One region of the Salinicoccus sp. CNSTN-B1 genome, then DNA from elsewhere that is predicted to be linked to it. Evidence: riboswitches for the same ligand, from Rfam matches in the RefSeq annotation. Region 1 holds a riboswitch; each other region holds the start of a gene.
What was found. Region 1 has a riboswitch for thiamine pyrophosphate ahead of ACYF68_RS10780 (YkoF family thiamine/hydroxymethylpyrimidine-binding protein). Riboswitches for the same ligand answer to the same signal wherever they lie in the genome.
Positions count from the first base shown of each region.

Region 1 (7,419 bases):
GCCATAGAAGCCCGCGTCTCCGATGTGATGGATGTCGGCCCCGGCCATCTTGGCGTTTAAGGCAATCTGGCGGATGGTCGCGGCATCGGCACCTTCCTGGCTGGTCCCGATCGTGGACATCACAAGTGCACCTTGTGAATGGATATGGGTGATATATTGCTGGGCGTCTTCCACGGTGATGCCGGGGACCGTGCCGGGTGCCGGCATCAGAATGACATCGGCGCCTGCACGGATGAAGGTGTTGAGGGCTTCATTGGTGATGATGGTACTGCCTGTTTCATTGGCGACACCAGCGCCATGCATTTGCCGGCGATGATCAGTGTATCTTCGCCGAATATCTTCCGGGCACGCGCTATGGCGAGGGCGATTTCATCATTTGAGACGCCTGTTTTTGGATTGCCGGTAAGGCAGATGAAGTCGAAACCGAGCGTCTGGGCAGCCGTTAGTGCTTCTTTGGAGGCGACACGCCCGCGGTTGATGGTGTCGAGCGCTTCAATCTCTTCGGCATCGAGGTCGACCGGTTCAAGGTTGAGTCCGATCGGCCGCCCTGTAAGCTGTTTGATTTCCTGCATGAGCTCTGTGCGGACAGATGGGACCAGTCCTTCTACTTTCGGTTCGAAGACATCCAGCAGGTTGAACAGCAGCATATCCGCTCCGAATGAAGCGGCCAGTTCTGCATTGGTGATGTCCGGGTAGAGTGGGGGCACGGTGGCCATCGTCTCTGCGAGCATCACCTGGCCTTCACTTGCCTGGATGGATTGTTTCAGATCCCGGCCGGATATGCCTTTGAAATCAGATGCATTACAGTCCAGTAATCGTTTCATAATGGATCGTCTTCCTTCTTTGCCCTCATTCTATATAAAAATGGCCCCGCTGACCAGTTTGAAGCGGATGCGGGGGTGTACTGAAAATATATTTCGGCCCATACTCTGCCACCGTCAAATATATATGGTATATTTACAATGTAAAAATACATTTTCTATACTACCTTATCTGAAAAGGGGAATGGCCATGGACAGAATCAATCTGATTACACTTGGCGTCAAGGATATTTCAGTTTCCGTCGACTTCTATAGGAAACTTGGATTGGAGTCGATCATAATGGGGATGAGGAAGAAATAGAAATCATCTTTTTCAGGATGAAGGGATCGAAACTGGCATTGTATCCGCTCGACACACTTGCCACAGAGACCGGAGCGGATGCGATGGACATGACACATGGCTTCAACGGCATCACCTTGGCATTTAATGCGAAGTCTGAAGCGGAGGTCGATCACATACTGGAGCGGGCCAAAAAATCAGGGGGCATTGTCACCAGGGAAGCGAGCCCAACCTCATGGGGCGGCTACAGCGGATACTTCAAAGATCCGGACGGCTACTACTGGGAAGTCGCCTATGGTGCTGACTGGGAGTTTGATGATGACGATATGCTGATCATATAGAAATACGGCCCGCCTCTTTGAGGTGGGCCGTAGTCAATCAGCGGTTGGAAGGGCTGTTTGATGAGAGGGTGAAGGTCATGGCGGTATGTCCTGCCGCTTCCTGTACTTTCAAAAACGCGGATTCCAAGGCATTGAAGATGTCACGGACGTCCCCATCCAGTCGTGTGGCACCATGACCGGCGCTCACCTTTACACCTTCATCCGCTGCTGTATTGATGCGGGATTGGATAATCTCCATGTAGTCCCCAGTACCCAGCGGATAGAGCGCGAATTTGCATCCGGCCTGTTGCGCCACATCTCTACGCGGCGCTGTCGAACCGGCCGGTGTTTTGGAATCGTCCTCCTCTTGAGCCCGGGGCACCCGGCTGAAAATGTGCCGCTCATCGCCACGTGCTTGCCGGTCTGTGCGGCGTTTAAGTAGATCGACTCCACGACAGCAAAAACGTCGGATATCGAGCCGTGCACCCAGGATGATACGTCATCCGTCTCCATCATGACTTCAGCAGTTTCGGTCTTCTCCAAAGCCGATAGGATGACATCCACGAAGTCATCGCTCATCACACTCAAGTTGAATTGACAGCCTACAGGCTGTTTTGAACTGTATTCATTTCCCATAATGCCATACCTCCTGAATATTGATATAAAAAGACTGCAATCCGATAGGAATGCAGCATGAAGGTATATCAGCTGCACTTCCCCACGCTGGTGTTATCCAGATCGGGTCGTAGGGGTCCGGTGATCCGTCTCAGCTTCATATAGCGCCCCCAGTGCATCGGTATGCAGTTTCACCCCCATCATACATGTGATCGGCCATCGACTACAAGTGACAGCTTCAGATGATTAAAAATAAATGGCGCTTAAAAGTTTGAAAATTGAAACAAATGGGTATCTGTATCGTGAACGGATACGGTCATTAAAAGAGATGCGCTTTGGGACTTAAGGACAAAGTAGCACAAACGTTCCTGGAAAAGGAGTCAAAGTCGCAATTGCAGATGATGATGGAAACGCAAGTAGGAAAGCAGAAGGAAATTTGGCAGGCCATGGTGACGTCGCATTTCAATGGATCGACGTATCAGTGGAAGAGGATTTTAAAAAAGGCGTTGCTCCCGCCGTGGAAAAGTTTGGACATCTGAATATCATGTTCAACAACGCCGGAATCGGTGTCCAGGGTGAGACGCACAAGCTTTCCTACGAAGATTACCATAAAGTGATCAGAGTCAACCAGGACAGCGTATTCTACGGTTCGAAGCATGCCATTCCTGAAATGCAGAAGGCTGGAGGCGGGGCGATCATCAATACCGCATCCATTCTCGGCAGTGTAGGCGAACCGACGGCATTTGCTTATAATGCTTCCAAGGGCGCAATAAACTTAATGACGAAATCCGTTGCATTACAGTATGCCAAGGATAACATCCGCGTCAGTGCAGTAGCTCAGGGCTATGTCGATGCCAGTATGGTGAATAAGGACGCATTAGGAGAGTTTTATGATGCTCTCGTCGACAAGCACCCGATCGGCAAGTTCGGCAAGCCTGAAGAGATTGCACACGCAGTGGTATTCCTGGCGGAGAAAGGGTTTACGACTGGCACGACCCTCCTTGTAGATGGCGGCTATACCGCCCAGTAGTTTTGCAGGGGCAAGGCATCAGACAGATGGTCTGGTGCCTTTTTTGTTGAACCCCATTCAATATCATATCCGGAAAGATGCGGATGGTAGTGTTGTGGAAGGCTGTTTGATTATTTCAGCGAGGATTGTTATCTTAAGTGGGTGCTCTTAGCAGCTAGTGCTAAAATTTATGGAATATATAACAGGAGGAATGCACATGAGAGAAAAAGCGAAATTGGATTCATTGGTTTTTTGGCCAGCGATAGTCGTCCTGGCTGCGTTGACATTATTGCTGATCGTCTTCCAATCATCGGCGGAATCATTTCTTAATGCTACTTTGACAGCTATAAACACTAGAATGGACTGGATATTCGAGTTTTTGACGTTCGGTCTGTTCCTGATGCTATTATGGATTGCGTTCGGTAAATACGGCAAAGTCAAACTGGGTGAAGGCGCACCTGAATTCAGCAATTTCAGCTATGGTGCAATGCTTTTTTGCGCAGGCATGGGGACGAGCATCATGTTCTGGTCGATAATAGAACCCATGTATTATCTCCAGGGGCCGCCTTTTGGATTTGAGCCCGGGAGTGAATCGGCGACCGAATGGTCAGTAGCGTATGGGATGTTCCACTGGGGATATCTGCATGGTCCATCTATGCATTCCCGACATTGGTCATTGCGTATTCATTTTTCAATAAAAACAATAAATCCCTAAAAATCAGCCAATCCGTCAAAGGCGCTTTAGGGAAACACTCAGATGGTGTACTCGGTAAAATAATTGATATACTCGTCATCTGGAGTCTGGTTGGTGGCCTGGGTACTTCTTTAGGTCTCGGTGTACCGATGGTGTCAGCAGGAATCGGTCATCTTCTTGGGATCGAACAATCCGTCATGTTGAGTATAGTGATTATGGTGATCTGGGCAATCATATATATAACAAGTGCCTCCCTTGGACTTTATAAGGGCATCAAGAAATTGAGCAACCTCAATGTCTATCTGGCTTTGGCGCTCGCATTATTCGTCATCGTAGCTGGACCGACAGGATTTATACTTACCTACTTTACAGATAGCTTCGGCATCATGACACAGAACTTCATGCGGATGAGCTTCTACACGGATCCAATAAGAGACAGTGGCTTCCCACAAGCTTGGACGATCTTCTACTTTGCATGGTTCGCAGCCACGGCACCATTCATGGGTCTGTTCATCGCACGTATTTCACAAGGACGTACGCTGAAGAGCCTGGTGTTACATATCCTTGGATGGGGATCTTTGGGCAGCTGGCTATATTTCGGCGTGTTCGGCGGCTACACCATGAATCTTCAGTTGACCGGCAAATTGGATGTGCTCGGCAGCATGGCGGATGTCGGGGATGCTTCGACGATCATCAAAGTGCTGGAGACGCTTCCGTTCAGTTATATTGCGATACTATTTTTCGTAATACTCGGGTTTATATTCTTGGCCACTTCACTGGATTCCGCTTCCTATATACTGGCCTCCACGGCATCAGTGAAGGTCGGGGACGGTCTGGAACCACCGATGTGGCACACGGTCATATGGGGGCTGATCATGGCACTTCTATCGATTTCCCTGCTTTTGATCGGTGGATTGAATGTTGTACAGACCTCTGCAGTGGTCGTGGCAGTGCCGGTCGTCATCATTTATGTGCTGCTTATAATTTCACTATTCAAATGGTTGAAGAACGATAAACATGTTTTCGAGGAGGAAAAATAAATGGGTGTCTTTGATGTAGACTATACTAAAATACAGGAAAAAACTGATTTCCCTTATGAAGTGGAAACGACTAACCACACATGGATTGAAATGTCGGATGGTACTAAGCTATCGGCAAAACTATGGCAACCTGTGGGCAGAAATGTGACTAAAGGGACGGTGCTAGAATTTCTGCCCTATAGGAAAGATGAGTTTACAGCATTAAGGGATGAAATCCGTCATAAGTATTTCGCGGGCTTCGGCTATACTTCAATACGGGTCGACATCCGTGGCACGGGGACTCAGAAGGCATAATCGAAGATGAGTATCCACAGCAGGAGCAGGATGATGCGCTAGAGATCATCAGTTGGATTGAAGCGCAGGAATGGTCCAACGGTTCAGTTGCGATGATCGGCAAATCATGGGGTGGCTTCAACGGCCTCCAAGTCGCCTCGCTTCAGCCTAAAGCACTGAAAACAATCATAACCCTATGTTCTACAGACGACCGTTACGCGGATGATGTGCACTACAGGGGCGGCACACTCATGGCTTCGGATATGCTGTGGTGGGCGTCGACGATGTTCGCCTATAACGCCCGCCCGCCGTTCCCACGGTTTGTCGGGGACAAGTGGTATGATATGTGGCTTGAGCGGATGGAACACACACCACCGTTCGTCGAAGAGTGGGTCGCCCACCAGACGCGCGATGAATATTGGAAGCACGGCTCTGTCTGTGAAGATTATGATGCCATTAAGATTCCAGTATTGACGATGAGTGGATGGGCTGATGGGTATACGGATCCGCTCTTCCGCCTGATGGAAAAGCTTAAGGTGCCAAAAAAGGTATAGTTGGACCGTGGGCGCATGAATTCCCCGATATGGCCATACCGGGACCTCAATTCGGTTACCTCCAGGAAGTGGTCGAATGGCTCGATAAGTGGATGCAGGACGATGAAGCGGTGGACCATAAGGATGAATTCCTGGTATATATCCAGGATAGCGTCAAGCCTGCCACTTCCTATGAATACAGGGAGGGCAAATGGATTGATCTGCTGAATGAAAAGCAGGACGAAAAAAACTTGTTCGATCAATTATCAGGTGAACGCCGATTGAAGAGCAGCCAGCATCATGGATTATATTCAGGGGTATTCTGTCCTTTCGGACAAGATGGGGACCTTCCGGATGATCAGACCATCGATAACGCACTGGCCACATCATTCCTCCTGGATCCGCTTGATGAAGATTTGAATATAGTGGGCCAACCTGTAGCGCGATTAAAGATCAAATCCGATATCGAGGATGCGAACATCCATGTACGGATTTCCGATGTTCATCCTAACGGTGAAAAAACACTTGTGACGATGGGACAATTGAACCTCAACCATTATAAGAGCCATGAGTTCCCTGAGAATCTGCCGATAGACCAGTATATAGATGCTGAGGTGACGCTCGATGTGATCGGATATAAGATTCCAAAGGGGCATTCAATCGAACTTTCCTTATCGCCGGACTACTGGCCGCAAATATGGCCTAAAGCGAAGGCGCCTGTACTGACTGTCGACTTCGATGCTTCGGTGCTCGCAACACCCGTCATAAATGACTATTCAGAAGTGACCTTGAAGCATGCACAGGCAGAAACAGCAGCCCCTATCGATAAAAAAGTCCTTCGGGAAGGCTCAAGGACACGTGATATCGTAAAGAAATTGACTGAAGACACATGGGTGCTCGAAGATTATTCAGATGAAGGTCTCCGGACCCTCACAGACCTGAATATCACTTACGGTACCGAAAATAGGAACGTCTATACGATAAAAGAGGGCGATCCGCTTTCTGCCAAGGTGGAATGTGATTGGAAGGTCATCGTCAAGGATGATGATATCGACACTGAATTGACTACAAGGAGTGTCATGACTGCCGACCAGGAATATTACTATCTCGTGAATGAATTGACGGCTTGGAACGGTGGCACCGAAGTGTTCTCAAAAACATGGAATAAAAAAATAAAGAGGAATTACACGTAAGATGCCAAAAAAGCCATGATCATAAAAGTGTAGTGACCCAGAAAGTTAGACTTTTAGAGCAGAGAAATCTGCTCTATTTTTTTATGCACTTTTCAACTGGTGCTCCTGCTGCTCCCGGTACTGTATCGGGCTCAGCCAGCCCAGCTTCTCTTTGATCCGTTTTGTATTGTAGTATGTGATGAAGTGGATGATTGCCCGTTTCAATGACTCAAAACTATGGTAGGTGTTGCCATGGTAGATTTCCTGCTTGATGATACTGAAGAAGTTTTCCATCGGTGCATTATCCAGGCAGTTTCCCTTCCGGGACATGCTCTGAAATATGCCCTGGGCTTCAAGTGTCCCCCGATACGCCTGCATCTGGTAGGCCCATCCCTGGTCGGAGTGGAAGGTCTGCCGGTAGGGACAGTCTGTGGATGCTTCGATGGCAGTCGCCAATGCAGACAGGATACCTGCAGCACTCGGCCGCCTTGAGATGTTGAAACTGATGGTTTCACGATTATACAGATCCATGAAGGGATCCAGATACAATTTCTGCTCCACCAGCCTGTCGGAAGCATCCCGTTCATAGTATTTGAATTCAGAGGTGTCGGTGGTGATTTTCTGATGTGCAATTGGTGTGTCAAATCGGCGGTTGATCCGAT
Region 1 covers NZ_JBTWMN010000004.1:1,832,229-1,839,647, reverse strand. Annotated here, with positions in the region: partial or broken gene ACYF68_RS10795 (DUF7916 family protein) at 1-824, opposite strand, end outside; gene ACYF68_RS10790 (VOC family protein) at 1,140-1,442, shown strand; gene ACYF68_RS10785 (YkoF family thiamine/hydroxymethylpyrimidine-binding protein) at 1,480-1,680, opposite strand; gene ACYF68_RS10780 (YkoF family thiamine/hydroxymethylpyrimidine-binding protein) at 1,632-2,057, opposite strand; TPP riboswitch at 2,120-2,218, opposite strand; partial or broken gene ACYF68_RS10775 (SDR family NAD(P)-dependent oxidoreductase) at 2,422-3,066, shown strand; partial or broken gene ACYF68_RS10770 (BCCT family transporter) at 3,236-4,779, shown strand; partial or broken gene ACYF68_RS10765 (CocE/NonD family hydrolase) at 4,780-5,606, shown strand; gene ACYF68_RS10760 (CocE/NonD family hydrolase C-terminal non-catalytic domain-containing protein) at 5,636-6,778, shown strand; partial or broken gene ACYF68_RS10755 (IS3 family transposase) at 6,860-7,419, opposite strand, start outside.

Region 2 (7,419 bases), 230 kb from region 1:
TTTTTACAGCGAGAAAAGGTGGACAGATTTTCTTAAGGGTCCAAAAACGACTGGATAAGATAAACCGCTTCATCCAGCAGAATCTCGAAGCTGTGAGGCTGATCAAGGCAAACGACCGTGCCGATTTTGAAATCAACAAATTCAGCAAAGTGGCAGGGCGTCTGCGCGATGATACCATATATGCCTTAAGGTTGATGGAATCCATCATGCCGGTGCTGCTCCTCATCATCAACGGCAGTCTGCTAGTCGTACTTTGGATGGCTTCTGATCTTTTGCAGAACAACACGATCCAAGTGGGGGAAGTGGTGGCCGTCGTCAACTATGCATTGAGGATGCAGGGCGGCTTCTCGATGTTTGCATTCATCATCATCGCCTTCAGCCGCTCCAAAGCATCGAGCGACCGCATGGAAGAAGTGCTGAAATCCCCAATCAGCATAAATGACAATGCAGAAATCGTTAAAGAAAATCAGGCGGGGTCGGTCAAGTTTGAAGGGGTCTCCTTCAGATACCCGGGTTCTTCCCGCTATGTGTTGCGCGATATCAGTTTTGAAGTCCGAGAAAAAGAAAAATTCATCATTATGGGCGGGACCGGGTCAGGCAAAAGTACGCTGCTCAGCCTGATACCCAAAATGTACGAGACAGAGGAAGGTACCATCTACATCAACGAACGAGACATCAAGGAATGGAATGAAGAAGACCTCAGGCAGGCCATTGGCTATGTTCCGCAATCGGCGGTGCTCTTCTCTGGAAGCATATTCGAGAATCTGCTGTGGGGTGATTTGGAAGCGCTGGAATCCGATATCTTCACATCGACCCAAAAAGCCCAGATCCATAATTCCATCGAATCGTTCGATCATCGCTACGACACGAGGGTCGGACAAAGGGGCGTAACATTGTCCGGTGGCCAGAAGCAGCGGTTGTCGATAGCACGTGCACTTGTCAGGAAGCCGGGGATACTTATATTGGACGACAGCACTTCAGCACTTGATATAAGAACGGAGTCCGCCCTTTGGGAGGCGATCAGGGAAGAGGAGACCACCCAGATCATCGTCACGCAGAAGATAGTCACCGCCAAGATGGCAGATCGGATTTTGCTGCTTGAAGGCGGCGAGATCAATGCGCTCGGTTCGCACGAGGAACTGCTGCAACAATCCGACTTGTATCGTTCAATAGTCGAGTCCCAGACGGAAGGAGGGCAATTGGATGATTGATTTCATAAAGAAACCATTTGGACACGAGCCTGTCCTTACCAAGGAAGACATCAAAAAAAGGAAGGATAAGGATGATCAGCGCCGTGCCAATGATATTTCAGGCACCTTGAAAAGGCTCTGGAAATTCATTTCCGAGGAGCGGAAGCTGCTCTATTCAATCATTTTCCTGGTGACCCTGACCAGTCTGCTCAGCATAACCGGTCCGTTCCTGGTCGGCTATATCGTGGACAATTATTTCGTACCACGTGAATTTGACGGGCTCGGCCGCATACTACTTTTCCTCCTGGTCGTCTATATCCTCCTCTCCTCCATACAGTACACAGCAGCCTTCTTTATGGTGGGCTTATCGCAGAGGACGATATTCAAGCTACGATCGCGGCTGTTTTCGCACATGCAGAAGCTTCCTGTAAAATTTTATGACAAGAGGCAGCATGGCGAGCTGATGAGTCGGATGACAAATGACATCGAAACCATTTCGCAGACATTGAACACTTCATTCATCCAATTTACGACAAGCGTCGTGACGCTGATTGGTACAATCAGCGTGATGCTCTACCTCAGTCCGCTGCTGACGCTGTTGACCGTCACCATCATACCGTTATTGATCATGGCGGTGGCATTCATCACCAAGCGAACGGGACCGCTCTATAAAAAGAGGCAGAAGGCGACGGGTGAAATGAACGGCTATATCGAAGAGATGGTATCCGGACAGGAAATCGTTAAAGTCTTTTCGCAGGAAGAAACGGCCATCCGCAACTTCAGCGACAAGGCGGCGAACTTGAGGGAGATCACTTTTTGGGCCTTCCTGTATGCAGGTCTGATCCCGAAGATCATGAACATGCTGAATAATGTCAGCTTTACGATTGTTGCCGGGGCCGGTGGCCTGCTTGTGTTCTATACAGACGGGCTTGTGACCATCGGGACGATTGTCGTCTTCGCTGAATATGCCCGCCAATTCACACGGCCCCTGGCTGACCTTTCGAACCAGTTCAACCAGGTGCTGTCGGCTCTTGCCGGCGCAGAGCGGGTTTTTGGAATCATCGATTCGGAGACTGAAACAGATGCAGGTCATATCGAGGATGTGACGATCCGCGGAGAAATAGAATTTGACGACGTCTCATTCTCTTATGATGCTGATCAAGAGAAGTCGACGATCAATCAACTAAGCTTCAAGATCGATGCCGGCGAATCGGTTGCGCTCATCGGCGCGACCGGCGCAGGCAAGACGACGGTCATGCAGCTGCTTGCCCGTTTCTATGAGACAGACGAGGGTGAAATCCGCATCGACGACCGGAACATATTGGATTATAAACGTACGGCAGTGCGTTCACAGACGGCGTTTGTGCTTCAGGATCCATACCTGTTCGAGGCGACGATCCGCGAAAATATACGATATGGTAAATTGGATGCGACAGACGATGAAGTCATTGAAGCGGCAAAACTCGCTAATGCTCATGAGTTCATCATAGAGCTTGAAAATGGCTATGATACTGTGCTCGAGGCCGATGAGGGCTTCGTCTCCCAAGGACAGAAACAACTCATTTCCATAGCGAGAGCTCTGATAACTGATCCGGCGATACTGCTTCTTGACGAGGCGACGAGCAGCATAGACACGGTTACGGAACTGAAGATCCAGGAGGCGCTTGAACGATTGATGAAGGACCGTACAAGCATCATCATCGCGCATAGATTGAATACAATCAAAGCCGTGGATCGTATATTCGTCATGGAACTCGGCGAACTCGTTGAAAGCGGCAGTGAAGAAGAACTGCTTGAAGCGGGTGGCAGATATCATCAGATGATTGCGGACAACAAGTGATTTTACAAAAGCCTGAGAATACGCTATCATATATTCAATTGAATAATAGCACACCACTAGGGGTGTCCTTTCGGACTGAGAATTACCCTTATCACCTGATCTAGATCATACTAGCGTAGGGAAGTGGCATATTACATAGTATTAATATGCACACCACTACATTAGTGGTGTGCTTTTTTATTCTCTAATAATTTTAGGAGGGTATCAAAATGAAGAAAAGAAAAGCATTAACATTGACGGACGTTTTGGTGACCGTCGTCGTTTCACTGGTATTCGCAGTCATCTACTCGGTTTGGGGCGCTTTTTACACAGCCTTGAAGCCTCTTGGCATCCATCTGAATGAATTGGTCTACGGGATGTGGTTCATCGCCCCTGTAGTCGTATATCTGATCATCAGAAAACCGGGGGTTGCATTGATTGCGGAATTTGCAGCAGCCTCGGCTGAAACCATAGTCCTGCTGCAGTTCGATGTCATGCTTATCATCTATGGACTTATACAAGGGTTGGCCTGTGAACTTGTTTTTGCAATTGTACGATATAAAAGTACAGCGTTGATGGTCGCTGTATCAGCGGGAACAGCAGCGGCACTCTCTACACTGCCATTGGACTGGTACTATGGTTACCTTGCCCATCTCGAGACATGGAACCTGATTCTGATGGCTGGCTTCAGGATATTGAGTGGGGCAGTGGTCGCAGGGTGGCTTGCGCATATCCTCTATAGAGCATTGCTTGAGACGGGTGTTCTTAAACTGCTCGGTCAGTATAAGGAAATAGAAAAGGAGGCATAGATGGGATGGAAGTGGTGAATATGGCACTGCAGTTTCGAGGTGCCCATGACCCATTGTTTACGGACATGAACCTGCAGATAGAAAAAGGTGAAAAAGTTCTGATAGTGGGACCAAGTGGTTCCGGAAAAAGTACGTTATTGAATATATTGAGTGGCCTCATGCCACGCGTCATTGATGCACTGCTGGAAGCGGACCATATGGATTTACCTGATGGGGGTGCTGTGGTCTTTCAAGATCCCGATTCCCAGTTCACCATGCCTACAATCGGTGAAGAACTTGCTTTCATAATGGAGAACAATCAAGTGCATATTGACGATATGACTTCGAATGCCTTGTCAGCATTAGAAGCAGTGGGTTTGAGAAAGCCTCTTGAGACCCAAATCAGCAGCTTATCGGGAGGCATGAAGCAAAAACTGGCGATTGCTTCTGCATTGCTGCAGAAAGCCGATACTTTCTTTCTCGACGAGCCGACAAGCATGTTGGATGAAAACACTGCCTGTTCTTTATGGGAAATGATTCAGGAAGTGTGGGAAGAGCGTACCGTAGTAATTGTCGAACACCGGGTTGAACACGTGTGGTTTAGAGTGGATCGGATTATTTTGTTGAATGATGAAGGCTGTATCGTCGCTTCCGCTACACCAAGTGAGATGTTAAGTGACAATAGGGAAGCTTTGGATGCTCTAGGAGTGTGGCATCCACATTCATGGCAGAATGCCCCACGATTCACCAAAAGCACAGATAATGGCGCCCCGCTTCTCCAGATTAATGACCTTTCGATAAATAGAGTAGGAAGCGAGCTGCTCAGTGTGGATGATCTGCATATTCCTAAAGGGCAATGGATTACACTGGAAGGGGAGAATGGGAGCGGAAAATCAAGTTTCATGATGGCAGTCATGAAGCTGATGCAGACACGAGGAGAAGTCATATTCGAAGACCGTCCTATACGAAAGACCAAACAATTCCAAGGGGCACTCTATCCGGTTTTTCAGAACCCCGAGCTCCAATTCATCACCAACAGTGTCTTTGATGAAGTGTTCATCAATCTGGAAATGCATCATGATGAATCAGCAGCTGAGAAGAAGACTGGACAGGTGCTCTCACGGATGGGTCTATCCCATATCAAAAGACTGCATCCGCTTGAAATATCAACAGGCCAAAAGAGGCGGTTAAGTGTCGCAACCGCACTTGGTGGCATCCCGCAGATCATCTTTTTGGACGAACCGACCTTCGGCTTGGACGCGCGCCACACATTCAAACTGCTCGAACTGATTCATGAGCTGGTCGAAGACGGTACGACGATCATCATGATCACCCACGACAAGGAAATAAAAGAACGCTATCCGTCGCGGCGCCTGAAAATCCATAATGGTATGTTGGAAGAGGTGGGTGGCGGTGTTTGAATCCATAAAACGCTATTCCACATTTATAGATAGGACCAATCCGCTCACTAAAATAGTGGCGGCAATCTGTCTATTTATAGCAGTAGTATTGATACATGATCCGAACCATCTATTCCATCTGTCACTTTGGATGCTTTTATTATTTTTGGTCATGAGTGGAATTGAACTCAAGTATCAAGCATTGCTGATTGCCGTCACCGTTTTAACAGGGCTTGTGTCCAGCGCATATATGATTTTATATGGCGAAGGTGACACGACTCTATTTGAATTCGGTCTCGTGCACATCACTGAGGAAAGTATAGTGAGGGGACTTCATATTACGATGCGTGGCCTGACGCTGTCATTCTTCGGCTCACTCATCATTTTTACCACAAGGTTGACCGATGTATTCTACAGCATGATGCAGCAGGCGAAAGTAAAGCCGAAGTACGCCTATTCATTTATGGCCTCGATTCGTATGTTGCCTGTTATAGTCAATGAGTTCATCACCTTGAGGAGGGCACGCAAGGTACGCCGTTCATTGATCAGCCGAAAGCATATCGGAGGGCTCAGGGGATTCACGAGTACGGTGGTGATATTGCTCAGTCAGAGTATCCGACGGGCCCACCGTCTTGCGGTGGCGATGGAATCGAAAGGATTCGATGATGGGGCTAGGACCTACTATCGTCAGACAAGATTTTCCGGATATGACGTCTGTTTTATAGCGCTCATTGCCGTAGGTCTCATTGCATCCTACTATTCAGGGCAGTGGATAACACCTTTTGGTACATCCGATGCAAGATAATGAAAGAATCGCTTTGAAATATAGCGATAAAAGATATATACTGATAGGAGATTTTAATAATCCGTAAAATATCATCTGCTATAAATGAAAGCCGGATGCAAAATATGAAAAGGTGGCAGTCGAATGTATACGAAGGACGATATTGTAAATGAAGCGAAAGATCTTGGGAAGATGATCGCCCAAACCGATCAGGTGGAGTTTTTCAAAAAAGCTGAAGCCAAAATCCATGAAAATAAAGAAGTGCGCGAAAAGATGGCCAGTTTGAAGAGTCTCCAGAAGCAGGCGGTCAATTTCCAGAACTACGGTAAGGAACGGGCCTATCAGATGACTGAGGAGAAGATCAAGAAAATCGAAGCCGAGCTCGATGAAATGCCGATTGTCGACCAGTTCAAGGAGTCCCAAGGACAAGTAAATGAACTCCTTCAGATGGTATCCCACGCAATCAGCCAGACTGTAACAAACGATATCATCACCTCAACCGGTGGAGATCTGCTCCAAGGTGAAACGGGCGCGGCAATGGAAAACATGCCGAACCAGAAAAGACTAGACATTCGAGAAGCTGCATATCCCTTTAGGGTATGCAGCTTCTTTTTCGCTTGTCGTGTGTGGATATGGTGAGAGCCGTTGACGCAAGAACAGTCGGTAAGGTTAAACAATGGAAGCGACACGTGATATAATGCAGTTATATTTCAATCGATAATGGAAGTGTTTAAATGGCTACAGTTACACCTATGATGCAACAATATTTGAATATAAAAGAGGAACATCCTGATACACTGCTTTTCTACAGGCTCGGTGATTTCTATGAGCTTTTCTATGAAGATGCAATTACAGCAAGTAAGGTGCTGGAGATTACACTGACTTCAAGGGATAAGAAGAAAGATCCGATTCCGATGTGCGGGGTGCCGTATCATTCGGCTGATGGCTATATCGAACGCCTCATCAATCAAGGCTACAAAGTTGCGATATGCGAACAGATGGAAGACCCTAAAAAAACAAAAGGCATGGTCAAGCGTGAAGTTGTGCGCATCATTACACCGGGTACTCTGATAGACGATTTTGGCATGGATGATGGACGGAGCAACTACATACTGGCGATCGGGGAAAACGATGGAGCATTCGCTGTCGCCTACTCCGATATATCAACCGGTGAGATACAGGCATTCACAACCGAGCAACTCGCCCTTTTAAAAAGTGAGATTGAGCGCATCAATCCACGGGAGATCGTTGTGGAAGAAGAGATAACGGGAGTTTTATCAGAAATCTACCGGGACCCTCCAATCAATACGCCGTATAAGGCAAAGGGGCATTTCAGCCTGGATTATGATGATGGTATAAGTGAAGCGGAGAAGGAGACACTGGATCTTCTCATCTCCTACATCAATGCACACAACATGAAAGAGTTGAAGCACTTCAG
Region 2 covers NZ_JBTWMN010000004.1:1,605,804-1,613,222, reverse strand. Annotated here, with positions in the region: gene ACYF68_RS09520 (ABC transporter ATP-binding protein) at 1-1,211, shown strand, start outside; gene ACYF68_RS09515 (ABC transporter ATP-binding protein) at 1,204-3,030, shown strand; TPP riboswitch at 3,079-3,169, shown strand; gene ACYF68_RS09510 (ECF transporter S component) at 3,240-3,818, shown strand; gene ACYF68_RS09505 (ABC transporter ATP-binding protein) at 3,824-5,218, shown strand; gene ACYF68_RS09500 (energy-coupling factor transporter transmembrane component T family protein) at 5,211-6,002, shown strand; partial or broken gene ACYF68_RS09495 (YlbF/YmcA family competence regulator) at 6,126-6,536, shown strand; gene mutS (DNA mismatch repair protein MutS) at 6,716-7,419, shown strand, end outside.
Region 2: it holds a riboswitch for thiamine pyrophosphate, as region 1 does, so the genes downstream of both, ACYF68_RS09510 (ECF transporter S component) here and ACYF68_RS10780 (YkoF family thiamine/hydroxymethylpyrimidine-binding protein) in region 1, are expected to answer to the same signal.

Region 3 (7,419 bases), 1.7 Mb from region 1:
TTGAGCAAGTTGTCATCATTCAAATACAGCTCATCGATCAGCCTTGTGGCGAATGTACCTGGGGTTGGATGTTCTTGGGCCAAAGCCGCCTTCTCAGCGCACAGGTTATAATAGCTGACCGCATCGATGATGGACTGGTCATCAAACCGGTCTGAGGTTCCAAGGAATGCACAGATGATTGCACCAAGAAGGCATCCTGAGCCTGTCACTCTCCCCTGTAGGGCATGGCCGTTACCCATTATCGAAAGTCCGCTGTCAGTCATAAGGGCGTCTTGCTCACCTGTAACAAGTACAGGGGTCCTGTACCGATCATAGGCCTTGCCTGCAATTTCTTCGGCAGGAGTCTCTTCTTTAGAGTCGACCCCCTTCATATTGCTTTCAGCTCCTGATAGTGCATGCATCTCTCCGGGATTCCCCTTTATGAGTGAAACTTTATGGCGTGACAATAATTGTTCTGTAATCTCGACTCTGAAGCGTGAAGCACCAAATCCGACTGGATCAAATACAATCGGCACATCATTCCTGTTTGCTTCCTTCATCATCTCATCCATGACCTGTAGTTTGGATTGATCTGCAGTACCGATGTTGATGAGGAGTGCAGAAGCGGATTTCATCAGATCTGAAGCTTCTGCGACTTCCCCGCCTACAAGTGGCGAAGCGCCAATCGCAAGGAGCCCATTAGCCGTGAAGTTTTTGACGACATCATTTGTGATGCAGACAACAAGCGGGTTCATCTCTCTGAGTCTATTTACATTATCCATGAATTACTCTCCTTTATAGCTGAAATGGCTGACCGGTCCATTACCTTTTCCGATATTTGGGTTATGTCTGATTGCCGAAGTGATATAGCGCTTAGCGGTACGGAAACTTTCTTCGATTGATTTCCCCTTGGCCACCTCTGCTGTCATCACTGCTGAAAATGTGCATCCTGTGCCATGTGTGTTGGTTGTATCGATACGCGTTTCACTGAGTTCTATTGCGTTGTCTGCAGTAAATAAATAGTCTGTGGGGCCTGAATCCAGATGTCCGCCTGTTATTACAACGCTCTGCACCCCGATGTCATTCAGGAAAATATCGGCAGCTTTCTTGATATCCCCCTCACTACTGATTTGTTGGCCACTGATCTTCTCTGCTTCATGTATGTTTGGTGTAACGGTCAAAGCAAGGGGTAAAAGCTGTGTTCTGAGAAATTCAGCAGCATCTCCATCTATGAGTGGATCACCGCTTGTGGCAATCATGACCGGATCGATGATATAGGGGACTTGGTGGCGTTCAACACACTCTTTTATGACTGCCATCATCTCTTCGTTGGCAATCATGCCGCTTTTCATGGCGTCTGGTACTTCGTCGGAAAAGATGCTGTCCAATTGCTCCTGTAGAAACTGTCCCGGGATATTATGGACATCTTGGACGCCGATGGTATTTTGTGCGGTCAGGGCGGTGATTGCAGCCATTCCAAACACCTCTTGTGAATGGAAGGTTTTGATATCAGCCAAAACACCAGCGCCGCCAGTCGGATCGGTCCCTGCAACAGTCAACGCAATGGGCATTCTAGACATTCATATCCACCCCGCCCAGTGTTCTCTTGTCATCGCCATATTGAAGAACCGCCTTTCATGCTCTGCACTCTCTCTGAAATTTTTGCGCAGCAGGCCTATTTCATCATCATTCATATTCTCCGCTTCTTTGTCGATGGCGTTGAACATCACATCAGCCGTCTCATCGATATTGCTACTGTAGAATTCGAACCATCCCCGGTATTGGTGGTTTTCCTGGAATACGTTTTGCGCCATCGCCTTTTCCGCCAACTTTTGATAGATGTAGGGGCACGGTGCCATGGCACTTAATGTGAATGCGATATTTTCCTTAGCATAGGCGTTATAGTACATATGTTTAATATAATGATCGGCAGAAGGATACCATTCTCCATCCTTTATGATTTCTGCATATGGCTTTCCTACAGCTCTTGCCAAAACTTCATGTGCCTCGACCTCTCCCCCAAGTATGAAACGCATCTCTTCGAGAAGATATTCCATCATGTCCTTGGAAGTGGTCTTCGAGATCAGCATGGCATAAATATTTGCGAATTCTTCAAGATATAATGCATCTGCCTGAAGATAGTGGATGAGTGAAGCGTGATCAATATCTTCATTTATGAGCCCCTGGATGAAATCATCCCCGTATATTTCGTCAATAAACTGCTCTGCATCCTGCTTCAATTGTGTACTTAACATCATAATCCTCCTATTTAGAATGATAAAAACCCATTTCCAGCGTAGGAAATGGGTTTAGTATGAAGACAGGATATGTCCGACCATCCCACATTCCTTACGCTGGCATTATCCAGATCAAGTCAAAGGGATCGGTCTGTGACCGTCTCAGCTAAAAAGCACCCCTAGTGGTGTTGCGTATTCAGTTGATTATCATGTTAGCCGACTCATTCCTCAAAGTCAAATATGGATATGAGTCATCAGACTGTCAATGTGTTTCAATGATTTCCCGGGAAATTTGACGACATCAATGATAGATAGAACATCGAGGGTCATCAACCATTAAAAAAGATATGGCCACACGGCCATATCTTTTACTCGGCGCTCAACTCGTCATGGATCAGATTGATGTTGTAATTCAGATACTTGATATAGGTGTCCACTTCTTCTCCCGGTTTTCCAATTTCATCGGAATAGATGGGTTTTTTGGAAAAGGAACGCCCGTCTGATCGGAGACGGTCTCCATCGGACGCGGATCGACGTTCGATTCGATGAAGAGTACAGGCACGTCATTTTCTTCAATGAATGAAACAAGTGAATTTATCTGGTTGGGTGAACCGGTATCTTCAGTATCAATTGCCCATATATACCCTTCCTTCAAACCGTAATCACTGGCAAGATATTGGAAGGCGCGTTCACTTGTAACAAGTACCCGACCTTCTTTCGGAATGTCATCTATCTTCTGTTGGTACTCCCCTTCTACATCTTTCAATCGTTTAAGATATTCGTCAGCCCGCTTCTCGTAGTTTTCTTTTCTTTCCGGGTCTTTTTCAATGAAAGCGTCACGCATATCCTCTGCCATCTTTATCCCCACTTTAGGACTGATGAAAGCATGCGGGTTGATTTCTTCTGCTTGGGTCTCTTCATCAGTGATGTACATCGGTTCGATGCGGTCTGATAGGGAGTAGACATCGTCTAGGTCCTGATTGACGGAATCGATCATTTTAAAGAACCAACCATTTCCACCACCCTCAAGGTTCAAGCCATTATAGAAAAGAATATCCGCGTCAGTGGCCTTTTTCATGTCTTTAGGAAGTGGTTCGTATTCATGGGGATCCGTGCCGGTCGGTACGAGGTTATGAATGTCGACATCCTCGCCTCCAATCTCACGGGCGAGATCCTCTAGAATCGTAAAGGATGTGACCACTTTCAATTTATCATCCTCATTCGCTTCACCCGCAGCACTGCTTTCATTTGAACAAGCATTCAACACTAGTACGACCATCAACAGGCCGATCAGATAAGTAATCTTATTCTTCATGTTTAATCTCTCCTAAAAATTTATAATGGCTCATCAATTATGATTTTTTCATCTTGCGAAGCTTTGGCCACAGTACGCCTTGCCTTGGAGAAAAAATCAGCACCAATACAAAGAGGATGGCAGAAGCAATCGCTATGATAGGGCCGGACGGCAGATCATGCATGTAGCTGTAATAGATGCCGACCACTGCAGCGCTGGCTCCAAAAATTGAAGATAATACGATCATGATGGATAGGCGGTTCGTCAGCAGATAGGCGGTCGAGGCCGGCGTAATCAGCAGGGAGACTACCAGTATCACCCCGACTGTCTGCAGGGAGGCGACTGCAACAAGTGTCAGCAGTACCATCAGACCATAGTGGATGAAACGGGTGTTCAAGCCATAAACCCGTGCCATCGTCTCATCGAATGTTGCAATGAGAAGTTCTTTATAGAAGACCACGATAATGACGATGACCAGAAGGCTGACCCCTGCAGTGATCCACATATCGGAAGTCCTGACATGCAGGACGTTACCGAACAGTATCTGCGTCAAATCTGTTGCACTCTGCGCTTTTGTAATCAGTATGATCCCTAGAGCCAAAGCAGTTGAGAACACTATTCCGATTGAAGCGTCTGTCTTGATTCTACTGTTTTGGCTGATGCCACCTATACCCACAGCAGCGATCACTCCTGCTACTACAGCACCATAGAAATACGAAATACCCAACATGTAGGAAATGGCGATGCCAGGCAGTACTGCATGCGAAATGGCATCCCCCATCAACGACATTCCGCGCAGTACGATGAAACTGCCGATTACACCGGATATGATGCCGACCATTATTGAAGTGATCAAGGCTTTCTGGAGGTAATCATAGAACAATAGGTCATTCAAAAAACTCATGATAGTTTACCTCCCATGTTCTCTAAAACAGCTAATGGCGCATTAAAAGTTTTCTCCATCAGATCTGGGGTGAACACTTCAGCAACCGGCCCTGCAGCAACCAGACCGCCATTCACTAAGATCAAGTCATCAAAATAATCTTCTACTTTGGTCAGGTCATGGTGGATGACGAATAGCGTTTTTCCCTGATCCCTCAAGTCCTTCAGAATTTTGATGATGACTTCCTCACTGTGGATGTCGATTCCAACAAATGGTTCATCCATGAATAAGATATCGGCATTTTGAGAGAGACTTCTCGCTACGAACACCCTTTGCTGCTGTCCACCTGAAAGTTCACCTATCTGTTTATCGGCGAATTCTTCCATTCCGACTTTTTTTAATGCTTCCATGGCTATTTTCTTTTCTTTCTCTTTAGGGCGGCTGAATAGGCCCAATTTAGGATAGGTGCCTTGTATCACCGTGTCTTTGACCAGGATGGGGAAATTCCAATCTATATGTGATCTTTGAGGAATATAGGCGATATTCTTACGGATTTTATCGATGGATTTTCCAAATATCTGTACCTCCCCGAATCTTTTGGCACCAAATCAAGGACTGATTTTACAAATGTTGATTTTCCGGAACCGTTCGGTCCGATAATGCCGATCAGTTTGCCCGAATCCACTGAAACATCAAAGTTTTTTATGGCAATTTTATTAGAATATGAAACGGTTAAATCTTTAACGTCGAGTGACTGCTCCAAAACGTGATCCCCCTATTACTATATATCCCTCTGGGATAGTTAATATTAGGGGTCCCTAAGTTAGGGCTCCCTAAACTTAATTCACTATAACAAAAGTAATTGGTTTTTACAAATAAAATTACTAAAGATATGCAAATTTACAGTCATTTAAGTAAATTACATCAAAAAGGGGCCTACTTTGTTTAGTAGGCCCCTGCTAGAATCAACTTTCAAATTTGCTTAGTTTATTGACTTTTTCTTCATACTTCGGCATTTTATTCTTCAATAGCAGCACTAATGATATGAGGATGAAAGCTGCCAGTATCGTCACGAGCAATACATAGATCACCGTACTGAAATTATAATCGAATCCTTGATTGAACACTGCATCCCTGAAACCGGTCACTACAAAGGCCATCGGCACCACTTGATAGAGTCCTTGGTAGAAATCGCTTGAGGTCTCGATCGGGAAAGTACCGGCACTTGATGATAATTGAATGATGAGCAGTACAATGCCTAAAAACTTCCCGAAATTCCCAAAAATCATGACAAGCAGTCCAATCATTGCAATGGAGGCAGTCGACCACACTAGCATGGCCAAGAAAAATTTCCCGTGACTGGCGATTTCAATCTGCATAATCCAGACAATTACAATATATAACAGTGTCGACATCAATAAGGCATGGCTAAGGAACAGTGAGATTCTGCTCACCCACTGGCGTAGTACAGATTGTCTGTCTTCAAAAATCTTATTCATCGGATAGACGACATTGAAGGTGATGCTGCCGATGAACAAGCTTACTGCAATGATGAGCGGCGCAAAGCTCTGGGCATAATTCTGAGTATCTACAATACTTTCAATATCCAGATTGACGGGTGTGGCAATGGCTTTTGCACCATCTTCTGTAAATGCAATATCGTTTTCGTCCAACTGGGATAAAACTTCGTTGAACCTTGTATCAATTTCATCGAGTGCACCAGCAAGTTCTCCCGAACCTTCTACCAAATTCCCTGTGCCAGACTCAAGCTGTGATAAACCGGAATTCAATTCGCTAGCTCCTTGAGCCAACTGGGAACTGCCCGCTTCAATTTGCCCTGCACCGTCTTCCAGTTCTCTTTGTGCACCCAGGACCGCCTGGGCATTGTTGCCGAGAATTGGTGAAAATTGTTCCAATTGTCCTGTGAACTGCGTTTCACCATCATGAAGTGCTTTTGACGACTGACTGAGCTGAGCGGCCCCCTCATTAACCTCAGCAGAGCCCTGATTCAATTGGGCAGTGCTTTCTTCAGCTTCGATCAATCCATCATTGAGATCATGGGCGCCATTTTTAAATCAGCCAATGCCTGCTTGGCTTCATCACTTTGTTCCGAGAGGTCATTCAGTTGGCCGATGAGTGTAGATGTATAAGTTTCAGTGACGCTCGTTTTTACAGTATCCGTCAGCATGGAACCTGCCTGTTCAGACATTATCGAGCCGATGAAATTATGCCCTGGGTTCGTTTTCAACACCATATCTACTGGTTTCGGATCATCACTCAAAAAAGTCATTGCATTGTCGGAGGCATCTTCAGGAATCCGCAGATAACCGTACGAATCCCCTTTTTGCAGCGCTTTTTTGGCCTCATTCAAGTCGGTGAACTGCCAATCAAGCTGATCATTCCGCTTAAGTTCCTCTTCTATTTCTGCGCCTAGATCAATATCTTCGTTACCCTTATCTTCGTTCACGACATGGAAAGCCATATCATCAGTACGATCATAGGGATTCCACATGGCACCGAGAAAGATGGATGCATATATGACTGGTAATAAAGAAATGACGAGAAGGGAAGTTAGAAGCATTGGTTTTTTGAAGATAAATTTAAAATCTTGGAACATTGAATCACCTTTCCATTATTTGTGCTAAAATATAATTAATGAACACTGTGTACAATAAAATATTATATGTCGTTTTACTTATTGTTCAATGGTTAATATAATCCATTGTGTAGGATAACCAACATAATACTAAGAAAGGTTGGGTATTTTTGAAGAAAGATCTAAGGGTACAGAAAACATTACAAAGCATAGATGATGCAATCATCAAGCTATTGAAAGAGAAGTCATTTGAAAATATTACGATAAAAGATATAAGTGATGAAGCGATGATCAACAGAGGAACTTTCTATAGCCATTACAGCGACAAATATGAGTTGATCGAGAGTTTTCAAGTCGCGCTTGTTTCTGACATCGAGGCATTGTTGTACGGTAACATTGTGGGTGAAAGCTACAGTGAAATTGCAGAAAG
Region 3 covers NZ_JBTWMN010000004.1:165,711-173,129, reverse strand. Annotated here, with positions in the region: gene thiM (hydroxyethylthiazole kinase) at 1-761, opposite strand, end outside; gene thiD (bifunctional hydroxymethylpyrimidine kinase/phosphomethylpyrimidine kinase) at 765-1,559, opposite strand; gene tenA (thiaminase II) at 1,560-2,237, opposite strand; TPP riboswitch at 2,308-2,407, opposite strand; gene ACYF68_RS01065 (metal ABC transporter solute-binding protein, Zn/Mn family) at 2,629-3,531, opposite strand; gene ACYF68_RS01060 (metal ABC transporter permease) at 3,569-4,414, opposite strand; partial or broken gene ACYF68_RS01055 (metal ABC transporter ATP-binding protein) at 4,411-5,156, opposite strand; gene ACYF68_RS01050 (YhgE/Pip family protein) at 5,359-6,435, opposite strand; gene ACYF68_RS01045 (YhgE/Pip domain-containing protein) at 6,432-7,010, opposite strand; gene ACYF68_RS01040 (TetR/AcrR family transcriptional regulator) at 7,160-7,419, shown strand, end outside.
Region 3: it holds a riboswitch for thiamine pyrophosphate, as region 1 does, so the genes downstream of both, tenA (thiaminase II) here and ACYF68_RS10780 (YkoF family thiamine/hydroxymethylpyrimidine-binding protein) in region 1, are expected to answer to the same signal.

Region 4 (7,419 bases), 1.3 Mb from region 1:
CCATTCGTAATATTGAAGCCCTGCTTTTCATCCGAATTTTTGACGACTTGTTTAAACCGTTTATCAGGTTGAGTGCCTTGCTTATCCATGCCGACGACTTCTTTATTTTTCGCCCACAAAAATACGACATTGTTATTGTGATCTTGCTGTATGAGTTTTTTATCAATGAGTGTATCTACTAAGTCTTCATTGATGCCCCGTTGATTAACGAGGTAATCTTTTGCGACGGAAGTATCTTCCGACAGCTCATCTGGCCGAAAGACAAAGGGTTCTTGTTCTTTATCGATATTGACTTCTGCGGTTTGGTACTCCTCATTTAAAGTGAGTTCTTTAATGGCACTTCTAAAGCTATAATCATGAACACTTCTTAAATAATTGATCGGATTTCCCTTTAAATCTTGTGAGTTCCAGAAGAATGAGTTATTTTGCTTATCAATCACAAAACTGTCATGTTCAGCGAGTTTTGCGTATTTATCCGATACGTGGATGACGACATCACCCTGCTTTTCAATCACATCAACGAGATCTGCTTTTTGAGCTTGATTGACCAGTTCCTTTGGTATCGGTTTTCTTTCTTTAAACAGTTGCTGTATCTATTTTTGAGAGTATTCTTTCATAGTCCTTCTCTCCTCTTTTTTAAGGATCGCCGATTGTAAAATTAAGCTAGACACATAAAGAAAGCCACTCGTGATACACTCAAAATGTATTTCCGACCAAAGAAATCATAGGAGTGATCACGAATGACCTACACCCATCTTAGCACGGATGAACTTGTAATTATAGAATCTTATTTCCATCAGAATGCCTCTGTATCAAAGATTTCAGAACAGATTGGCCGAGCACGTCAGACCGTCCACAATGTGGTCACTTTCCTGAAAAACGGTCACACCGCATTGGATTTCTATAAGCGCTACAAGGCAAACAAGCAGCGTTGCGGTCGAAAACAGACGGTGCTGTCGAATGATCAACGCGCATATGTGGCAGAAAAGGTCGCGCAAGGATGGACGCCGGATGTGATTGTCGGTCGCCGTGAACAGCCGATCAACTGCTCCAGCCGCACATTGTACCGCATGTTCAAGCGCAAAGACTTTGATGTTTCCACCTTGCCGATGAAAGGAAAGCGAAAACCCAACGGCCATAAGGAACGCCGTGGGAGACAGGCTTTCAGACGGAAACTCTCTGACAGAAAGACGGACTACCCAGCATTCAAAGAAGAATTTGGACATCTGGAAGGCGATACCATTGTCGGCATCCATCATAAAAGTGCCGTTGTGACACTTGTAGAACGGCTGTCGAAAGTGATCATTACCCTCAAGCCCGAGGGCCGGACTGCAAAGGATATTGAAACAGTCATCAACGCATGGTTCCATCAGATCCCCAGAAATGTGTTCAAATCCATTACTTTCGACTGTGGTAAGGAATTCTCAAATTGGCAGGCAATGAGCAACCGAAATGATATTGATATTTACTTTGCCGACCCGGGCACGCCTTCCCAAAGAGGATTGAATGAACATTCCAATGGACTGCTTCGGAAAGACGGCCTGCCCAAGCATATGGATTTCAACACAGTGGATCAGAGGATGGTTGCTTCAGTAGCCTCCAAGAGAAACCACATACCCAGAAAGTTTTTGAACTACCAGACACCGCTGGAAGCATTTATGAGTTACATGAATGTAGGCAGGCTGTCTAGCTTATTTTGACAAACGAAGAAATGAAAAATAACATATACAGGGGCCATTTCCATCAATGAACGACCCCTATATAATAGTAGAAACACGTTCAATATACTGCCGGACCTCATTAGAATTTTTTTGATTCACTTGGATGAGAAGTCCTGCTCAGCTTATTCAATAAATTTCAAAGTATTCACTATTTACTTGACGTATCTCTTAGAAGTACTACAATGATATTAAATAGAATAAATTTGCACTAGGGGCGTTTTTGTAAACTGAGATGAGGATAACCTCAAACCCTTTGAACCTGATCTAGTTAAAACTAGCGTAGGAAAGTGTTACTTCGATACAGCTAAATATCTATGCCTTTATAGGTGTATATAATTCGCTCTCGATACGTAACCTTCTTACGAAGGTTGCGTATTTTTTTTCTAAAATAGAGGAGGTATTTACTTGGCAAGGACAGTTTTAGTAACAGGAAGTGGCAGAGGTCTTGGTAGATGCATCGTAAAAAAATTGAGTGAAAAAGGCTTTAATGTCATCATTAACTACAATCGCAGCAAATCAGAAGCAGAAGCGTTGCAAAAGCAAATCGGACCCCAAGCAATTTCTATTCAGGCAGACGTTACAAATAGGAAAGAAGTTGAACAGTTAGTTAAAAAAGGGACTGAACATTTTGGGCAGATTGATGTTGTAGTAAACAACGCACTCGTAAACTTCAAGTTTGACCCAACTACTCAAAAAGCATTTAAAGATTTAACCTACAAAGATTATGAACAACAACTAGACGGCACGTTAAAAGCCGCGTTCAACGTATCACAAAGTGCCCTCCCCAATTCCTAGAGCGAAAAGAGGGTGCAATCATTAGCATCGGAACGAATCTATATCAAAACCCTGTGGTACCATATCACGAATATACAACAGCAAAAGCTGCTTTAATTGGGTTCACCAGAAATGTTGCAGCAGAGCTTGGTCAGCACGGCATCCGAGCAAATATCGTTTCGGGCGGATTATTGAAGACAACAGATGCAAGTGCAGCCACAACACCTGAAGTATTTGATTTAATCGCACAATCCACACCATTGAGGAAAGTCACATCCCCTCAAGATGTTGCGAATATGGTGGTTTATCTTTGTTCCGAAGCAGCAGATGGTATTACGGGGCAGAACATCACGGTGGATGGCGGCCTTACTATGAACTAGGGGGATATATTATGATTAATCCGAAACAGTTAAATATAGGAGTTTTATTGTATGGTGTAGGACATCATCAGGCAGCATGGATGACAGCAGATTCGAGCATAGATGAATTTACGACAATTGGATACTATGAAAATTTGGCGAAGATTGCTGAACGTGGAAAATTCGATGCGGTATTTTTCGCAGATGCACAAGCCTTCCCTGCTTATAGTGCTACGGAATTGCCAACGAGTTATTTTGATCCAATAGTTGTATTAACTGCCATGAGTAATGTCACAGCTAACGTTGGACTTGTTTCAACTATTTCGGGAACGTTTAATAACCCGTTTACTTCAGCAAGGCAGTTACTCACACTGCAGCATATAACAAAAGGACGTGTGGGCTGGAACCTGGTGACATCAATGTCCGATTACGAAGCACAAAATCACAGTATGCTGGAATTACCGGAAAGAGCAGTGCGTTATAAGAAAGCAGATGAATTTGCAGAAGTCATGGATAAATTATTTGAATCGTGGTCCATTGATGACTATAGTCCAGACAGAGCGAACAATAAAATCACCAAAAACGATAACATTCAACCGTTCAACCATAATGGAGATTACTTCCAAGTAAAGGGGCCATTAACCCTGCCTTTAGGAAAGGAAGGAAAACCGGTTGCGATGCAAGCAGGGGCATCAATAGAAGGCGTGGCACTTGCTGCGAAATATGCCGATGCAGTCTACTCAGTTGCTTGGAACTTAAGACAAGCAAAAGCCTATCGTGAGAAATTAGATCGGGCAATAAGAGAAAGTCATCGGCCAGACTGCTCAATCAAAGTGTTTCCAGGTCTAGTGACTTATGTGGGTAAGACAAAAGAAGAAGCACAAGAAAAGAAAGCGAAATTAGACGATTTACTGCCAATTGATACTGCGCTGAAGCAACTCGAATTCTTTGTTCAGCAAGACACAAAATCGTGGAAACTCGATGAAAAAGTCCCTGCATTGCCCCCAATCGAAGAATTCACAGGCCCAGTCGGGCGTTATCAAACTGTGTTAGAAATCATAGAAGACAGAAATCCGACAGTCCGTGAACTACTCGGTTACCTAAACGCTGGAGGCGGACACTTGACACTTATTGGTACGCCTGAAGAAATTGTCGATGAAATCGAAAAATGGATGAAGGCAGGTGTCGCAGATGGTTTCAACTTGATGCCGCCAACACTCCCAGGCAGTCTGGAAGATTTTGTTGAATTCATCATTCCAGAAATGCAAAAGCGCAAAATTTTTAGAAGAAATTACAATGGAGAAAACTTAAGAGAAATGCTATCATTATATTAATATTTCAATTTTTATTTTGAAGTACCGAAAATTTTCAACTTTCCAGGTACTTTAAGTTTTGAAAGTAAATTATTTGATAAATATTAAAAAAATCACTGTTTTATAATAAACTGTGATTCACTTCTTTACTTTCACTCAAGGAATTTAATAATAAGAAAATATCTGCATTTTTTCTATCACTTTAAAAAATTAGGTTGGATCTAATAAGGAGGAGGGTTATGATGCCAGAAGAATGGGGATTTTTGAATACAGGACACAACAATGCGGCTACCAATATGGCGATTGATGAGGCTTTATTAAATTGGCATAGTAGAGGAGTTATCCCCCTACATTAAGATTTTACGGTTGGTCAGCACCAAGCCTATCCGTAGGAAGACTTCAAAGAGTAGATAAACGGATTGATTTTTCTGCACTTGAGCGATATAACTGCGATTTTGTTCGGCGTTTGACGGGCGGTAGCGCCGTACTTCATGATGATGAGCTAACCTATAGTATTGTCGTGACGGAGGATCATCCCTTCATACCCACATCTGTTCGTGAAGCGTACCATATTTTAACAAGAGGGATCTTAGAAGGGTATCGTAATTTGGGCATACAAGCTGATTATGCTTACCCATCGAGAGAAGAAATAATTAAAGGCAGATCATCGGTTTGTTTTGAACAGGCTACTTACTATGAACTAATTATTGATGATAAAAAACTTTCAGGCAATGCTCAAGTACGTAAAGATGATGTCTTACTACAACATGGCTCAATTCCAATGAATATTAATGAAAAAATGTTGTTTGATCTTTTCCTTTTTCCATCTGAAAGAATGAGAGAGAAAAAGCGTACTTCTTTTTATGAAAAGGCCATCGCTATTAATGCGATTACAAATCAAAATTACACATACGATATGTTAGTGGACGCTTTTTATCATGGCTTTCAAACTGGCTTGGATGTCAAGTTTAAACCGATGACATTGACCGATGCACAGTGGGATGAAATCAATCAATTGGCAAAAAGCAAATACGCGACCCAAATTATGAATTAAAACAACTACTTGCATTATATCAACTACTGAAGGAGTGTACTTTCGATGTCTAAAAAAGAAGAGTACCTGCGTAAACCTAAATGGCTAGAAACTAAAATCAATACTAATGGATCATACTCAGGATTAAAGAAATTGATGCGAGATAAAAAATTAAATACGGTATGTGAAGAAGCAAGATGTCCAAATATTTATGAATGTTGGAGCGAGCGTAAAACTGCTACATTTATGATTCTTGGTGATACATGCACACGTGGGTGCCGATTCTGTGCGGTTAAAACAGGAATGCCGAATGAATTAGATTGGAATGAACCAGAACGTGTCGCGGATTCTGTACAAATAATGGGGTTGAAGCACGTGGTTGTTACAGCCGTCGCTCGAGATGATTTAAAAGATGGCGGTGCGGCGGTTTTTGCTGAGACAGTCCGGGCGATCCGCAGAAAAAACCCTGGTTGCACCATCGAAATTTTACCTTCTGATATGAAAGGTGATTACGAGAGCTTGCATACTTTAATGAGCAGTGAACCAGATATTTTTAACCACAACATTGAGACTGTGAGAAGATTGACTAAAAAAGTACGAGCTAGAGCAATGTATGATAGGTCACTAACCCTGCTTCAGCGTGTGAAAGAGGTTGCTCCTGACGTACCAACGAAATCAAGTATTATGGTGGGCTTGGGAGAAGAGAAAGAAGAAATCATTGAGGCCATGGATGATTTACTGGAAAATGATGTGAATATTATGACAATTGGTCAATACTTACAACCGACGAAAAAACATTTGCGGGTCGAGCGTTATTACCATCCTGATGAATTTGCGGAGTTAAAGCATATTGCACTATCAAAAGGTTTCCGTCACTGTAAGTCTGGGCCACTTGTCCGTTCTTCTTATCATGCAGATGAGCAAGTCAATCAAGCATCAGCACAGCGTCGTATTAACTATATGAAAGGCTATGAAGCCCAGGAAAACTCGCAGGTTGACTTTACATTCAGGTGATAAACATAGTGATTATGAATACCTGTAATTATTCTGTTTCAACAAGTCAAGAATTCTCTTTCGGTGTGTGGTTCAGGCAGTTCCTTTTTCCGGCGTACTCTGAAAGACCTCGTACCCTTTAAGGTGTTCCTGAAGGAAAAATGCCAAACTGATAAGGTCTGACGTACTGTTCATCTAAAGTATGTCAGACCTTATATTTTCTTCGTTTCCTCAAAGGTTTTTCAAAGAAAATGAGGAGCGTATATTACTGTTCTTAGACCACTTTACAGTATTGAATTGAGGGAGGCTTGGAGTCTAATGATGTAATTATAATAATGCTTTTCCATATCTGGTGAATACTTCGAATTGGGTGTGTCTTGTCCGATAGCTTCAGCCCGTAACATTGTCGGTGATCCTCCACAGCATAACCCAATATCATTTATGTCGATACGATGTACATTACCAGCCTATTCAGTGATTTCATAACGATTATGATACAGTGAATTCAACGCAGTCGTGACAGTCGTTTACAACGGCAGGTGTTACACTAAAACCCGAAGGCCGGAACGGCGCAGGATATCGAGGTTGCCATCAATACATGGTGTCAAAAGATGCCCGGGAACCTGTTCAAATCCATCACTTTCGACTGTGGCAAGGAATTCTCCAACTGGCAGTCGATGAGCAATCGGAATGACCTGTCCATCTACTTTGCCGATCCGGGGACACCGTCTCAACGGGGACTGAATGAACATTCCAATGGATTGCTCAGAATGGAGGGGCTGGCCAAAGATATGGATTTAATAGGGTCAGTCAGGCTTTTGTCTCATCCGTCTCTGCAAGAAGAAACCACATCCCAATAAAATCACTGAACTACTGCGCGCCGTTGGAAGTCTTTTTGAGTTACATGGGTGATAAGCAACTGTCTAGCTTATTTTGACAAACGAAAGATGAAAAGATACTTCGATTTATAGAAAATACCCAATTAAATATAGGTCCCAACTTACAATTTTGAGTATCATATAAATAATCAAAGGTATCCTTAATACGCCTCATCCCATCTTCTATGCGAATCCGGTTGGAGGCAGCATTGAATCTAAAGTGGTTATTCTCATGATTTAAAAATAACTTGCCCGGAGATACTGCAATGCCTCCAATGTCGATGAAAGCTTTATGGACTACGTCAGTATCAAAGCCGGACTTTTCAAAGCTAATCCATCCGAGATAAG
Region 4 covers NZ_JBTWMN010000004.1:526,621-534,039, reverse strand. Annotated here, with positions in the region: gene ACYF68_RS03130 (DUF3991 domain-containing protein) at 1-515, opposite strand, end outside; gene ACYF68_RS03125 (IS30 family transposase) at 741-1,700, shown strand; TPP riboswitch at 1,922-2,024, shown strand; partial or broken gene ACYF68_RS03120 (3-oxoacyl-ACP reductase) at 2,127-2,875, shown strand; gene ACYF68_RS03115 (NtaA/DmoA family FMN-dependent monooxygenase) at 2,887-4,188, shown strand; partial or broken gene ACYF68_RS03110 (lipoate--protein ligase family protein) at 4,410-5,221, shown strand; gene lipA (lipoyl synthase) at 5,267-6,214, shown strand; partial or broken gene ACYF68_RS03100 (IS30 family transposase) at 6,735-7,130, shown strand; gene ACYF68_RS03095 (MalY/PatB family protein) at 7,094-7,419, opposite strand, start outside.
Region 4: it holds a riboswitch for thiamine pyrophosphate, as region 1 does, so the genes downstream of both, ACYF68_RS03120 (3-oxoacyl-ACP reductase) here and ACYF68_RS10780 (YkoF family thiamine/hydroxymethylpyrimidine-binding protein) in region 1, are expected to answer to the same signal.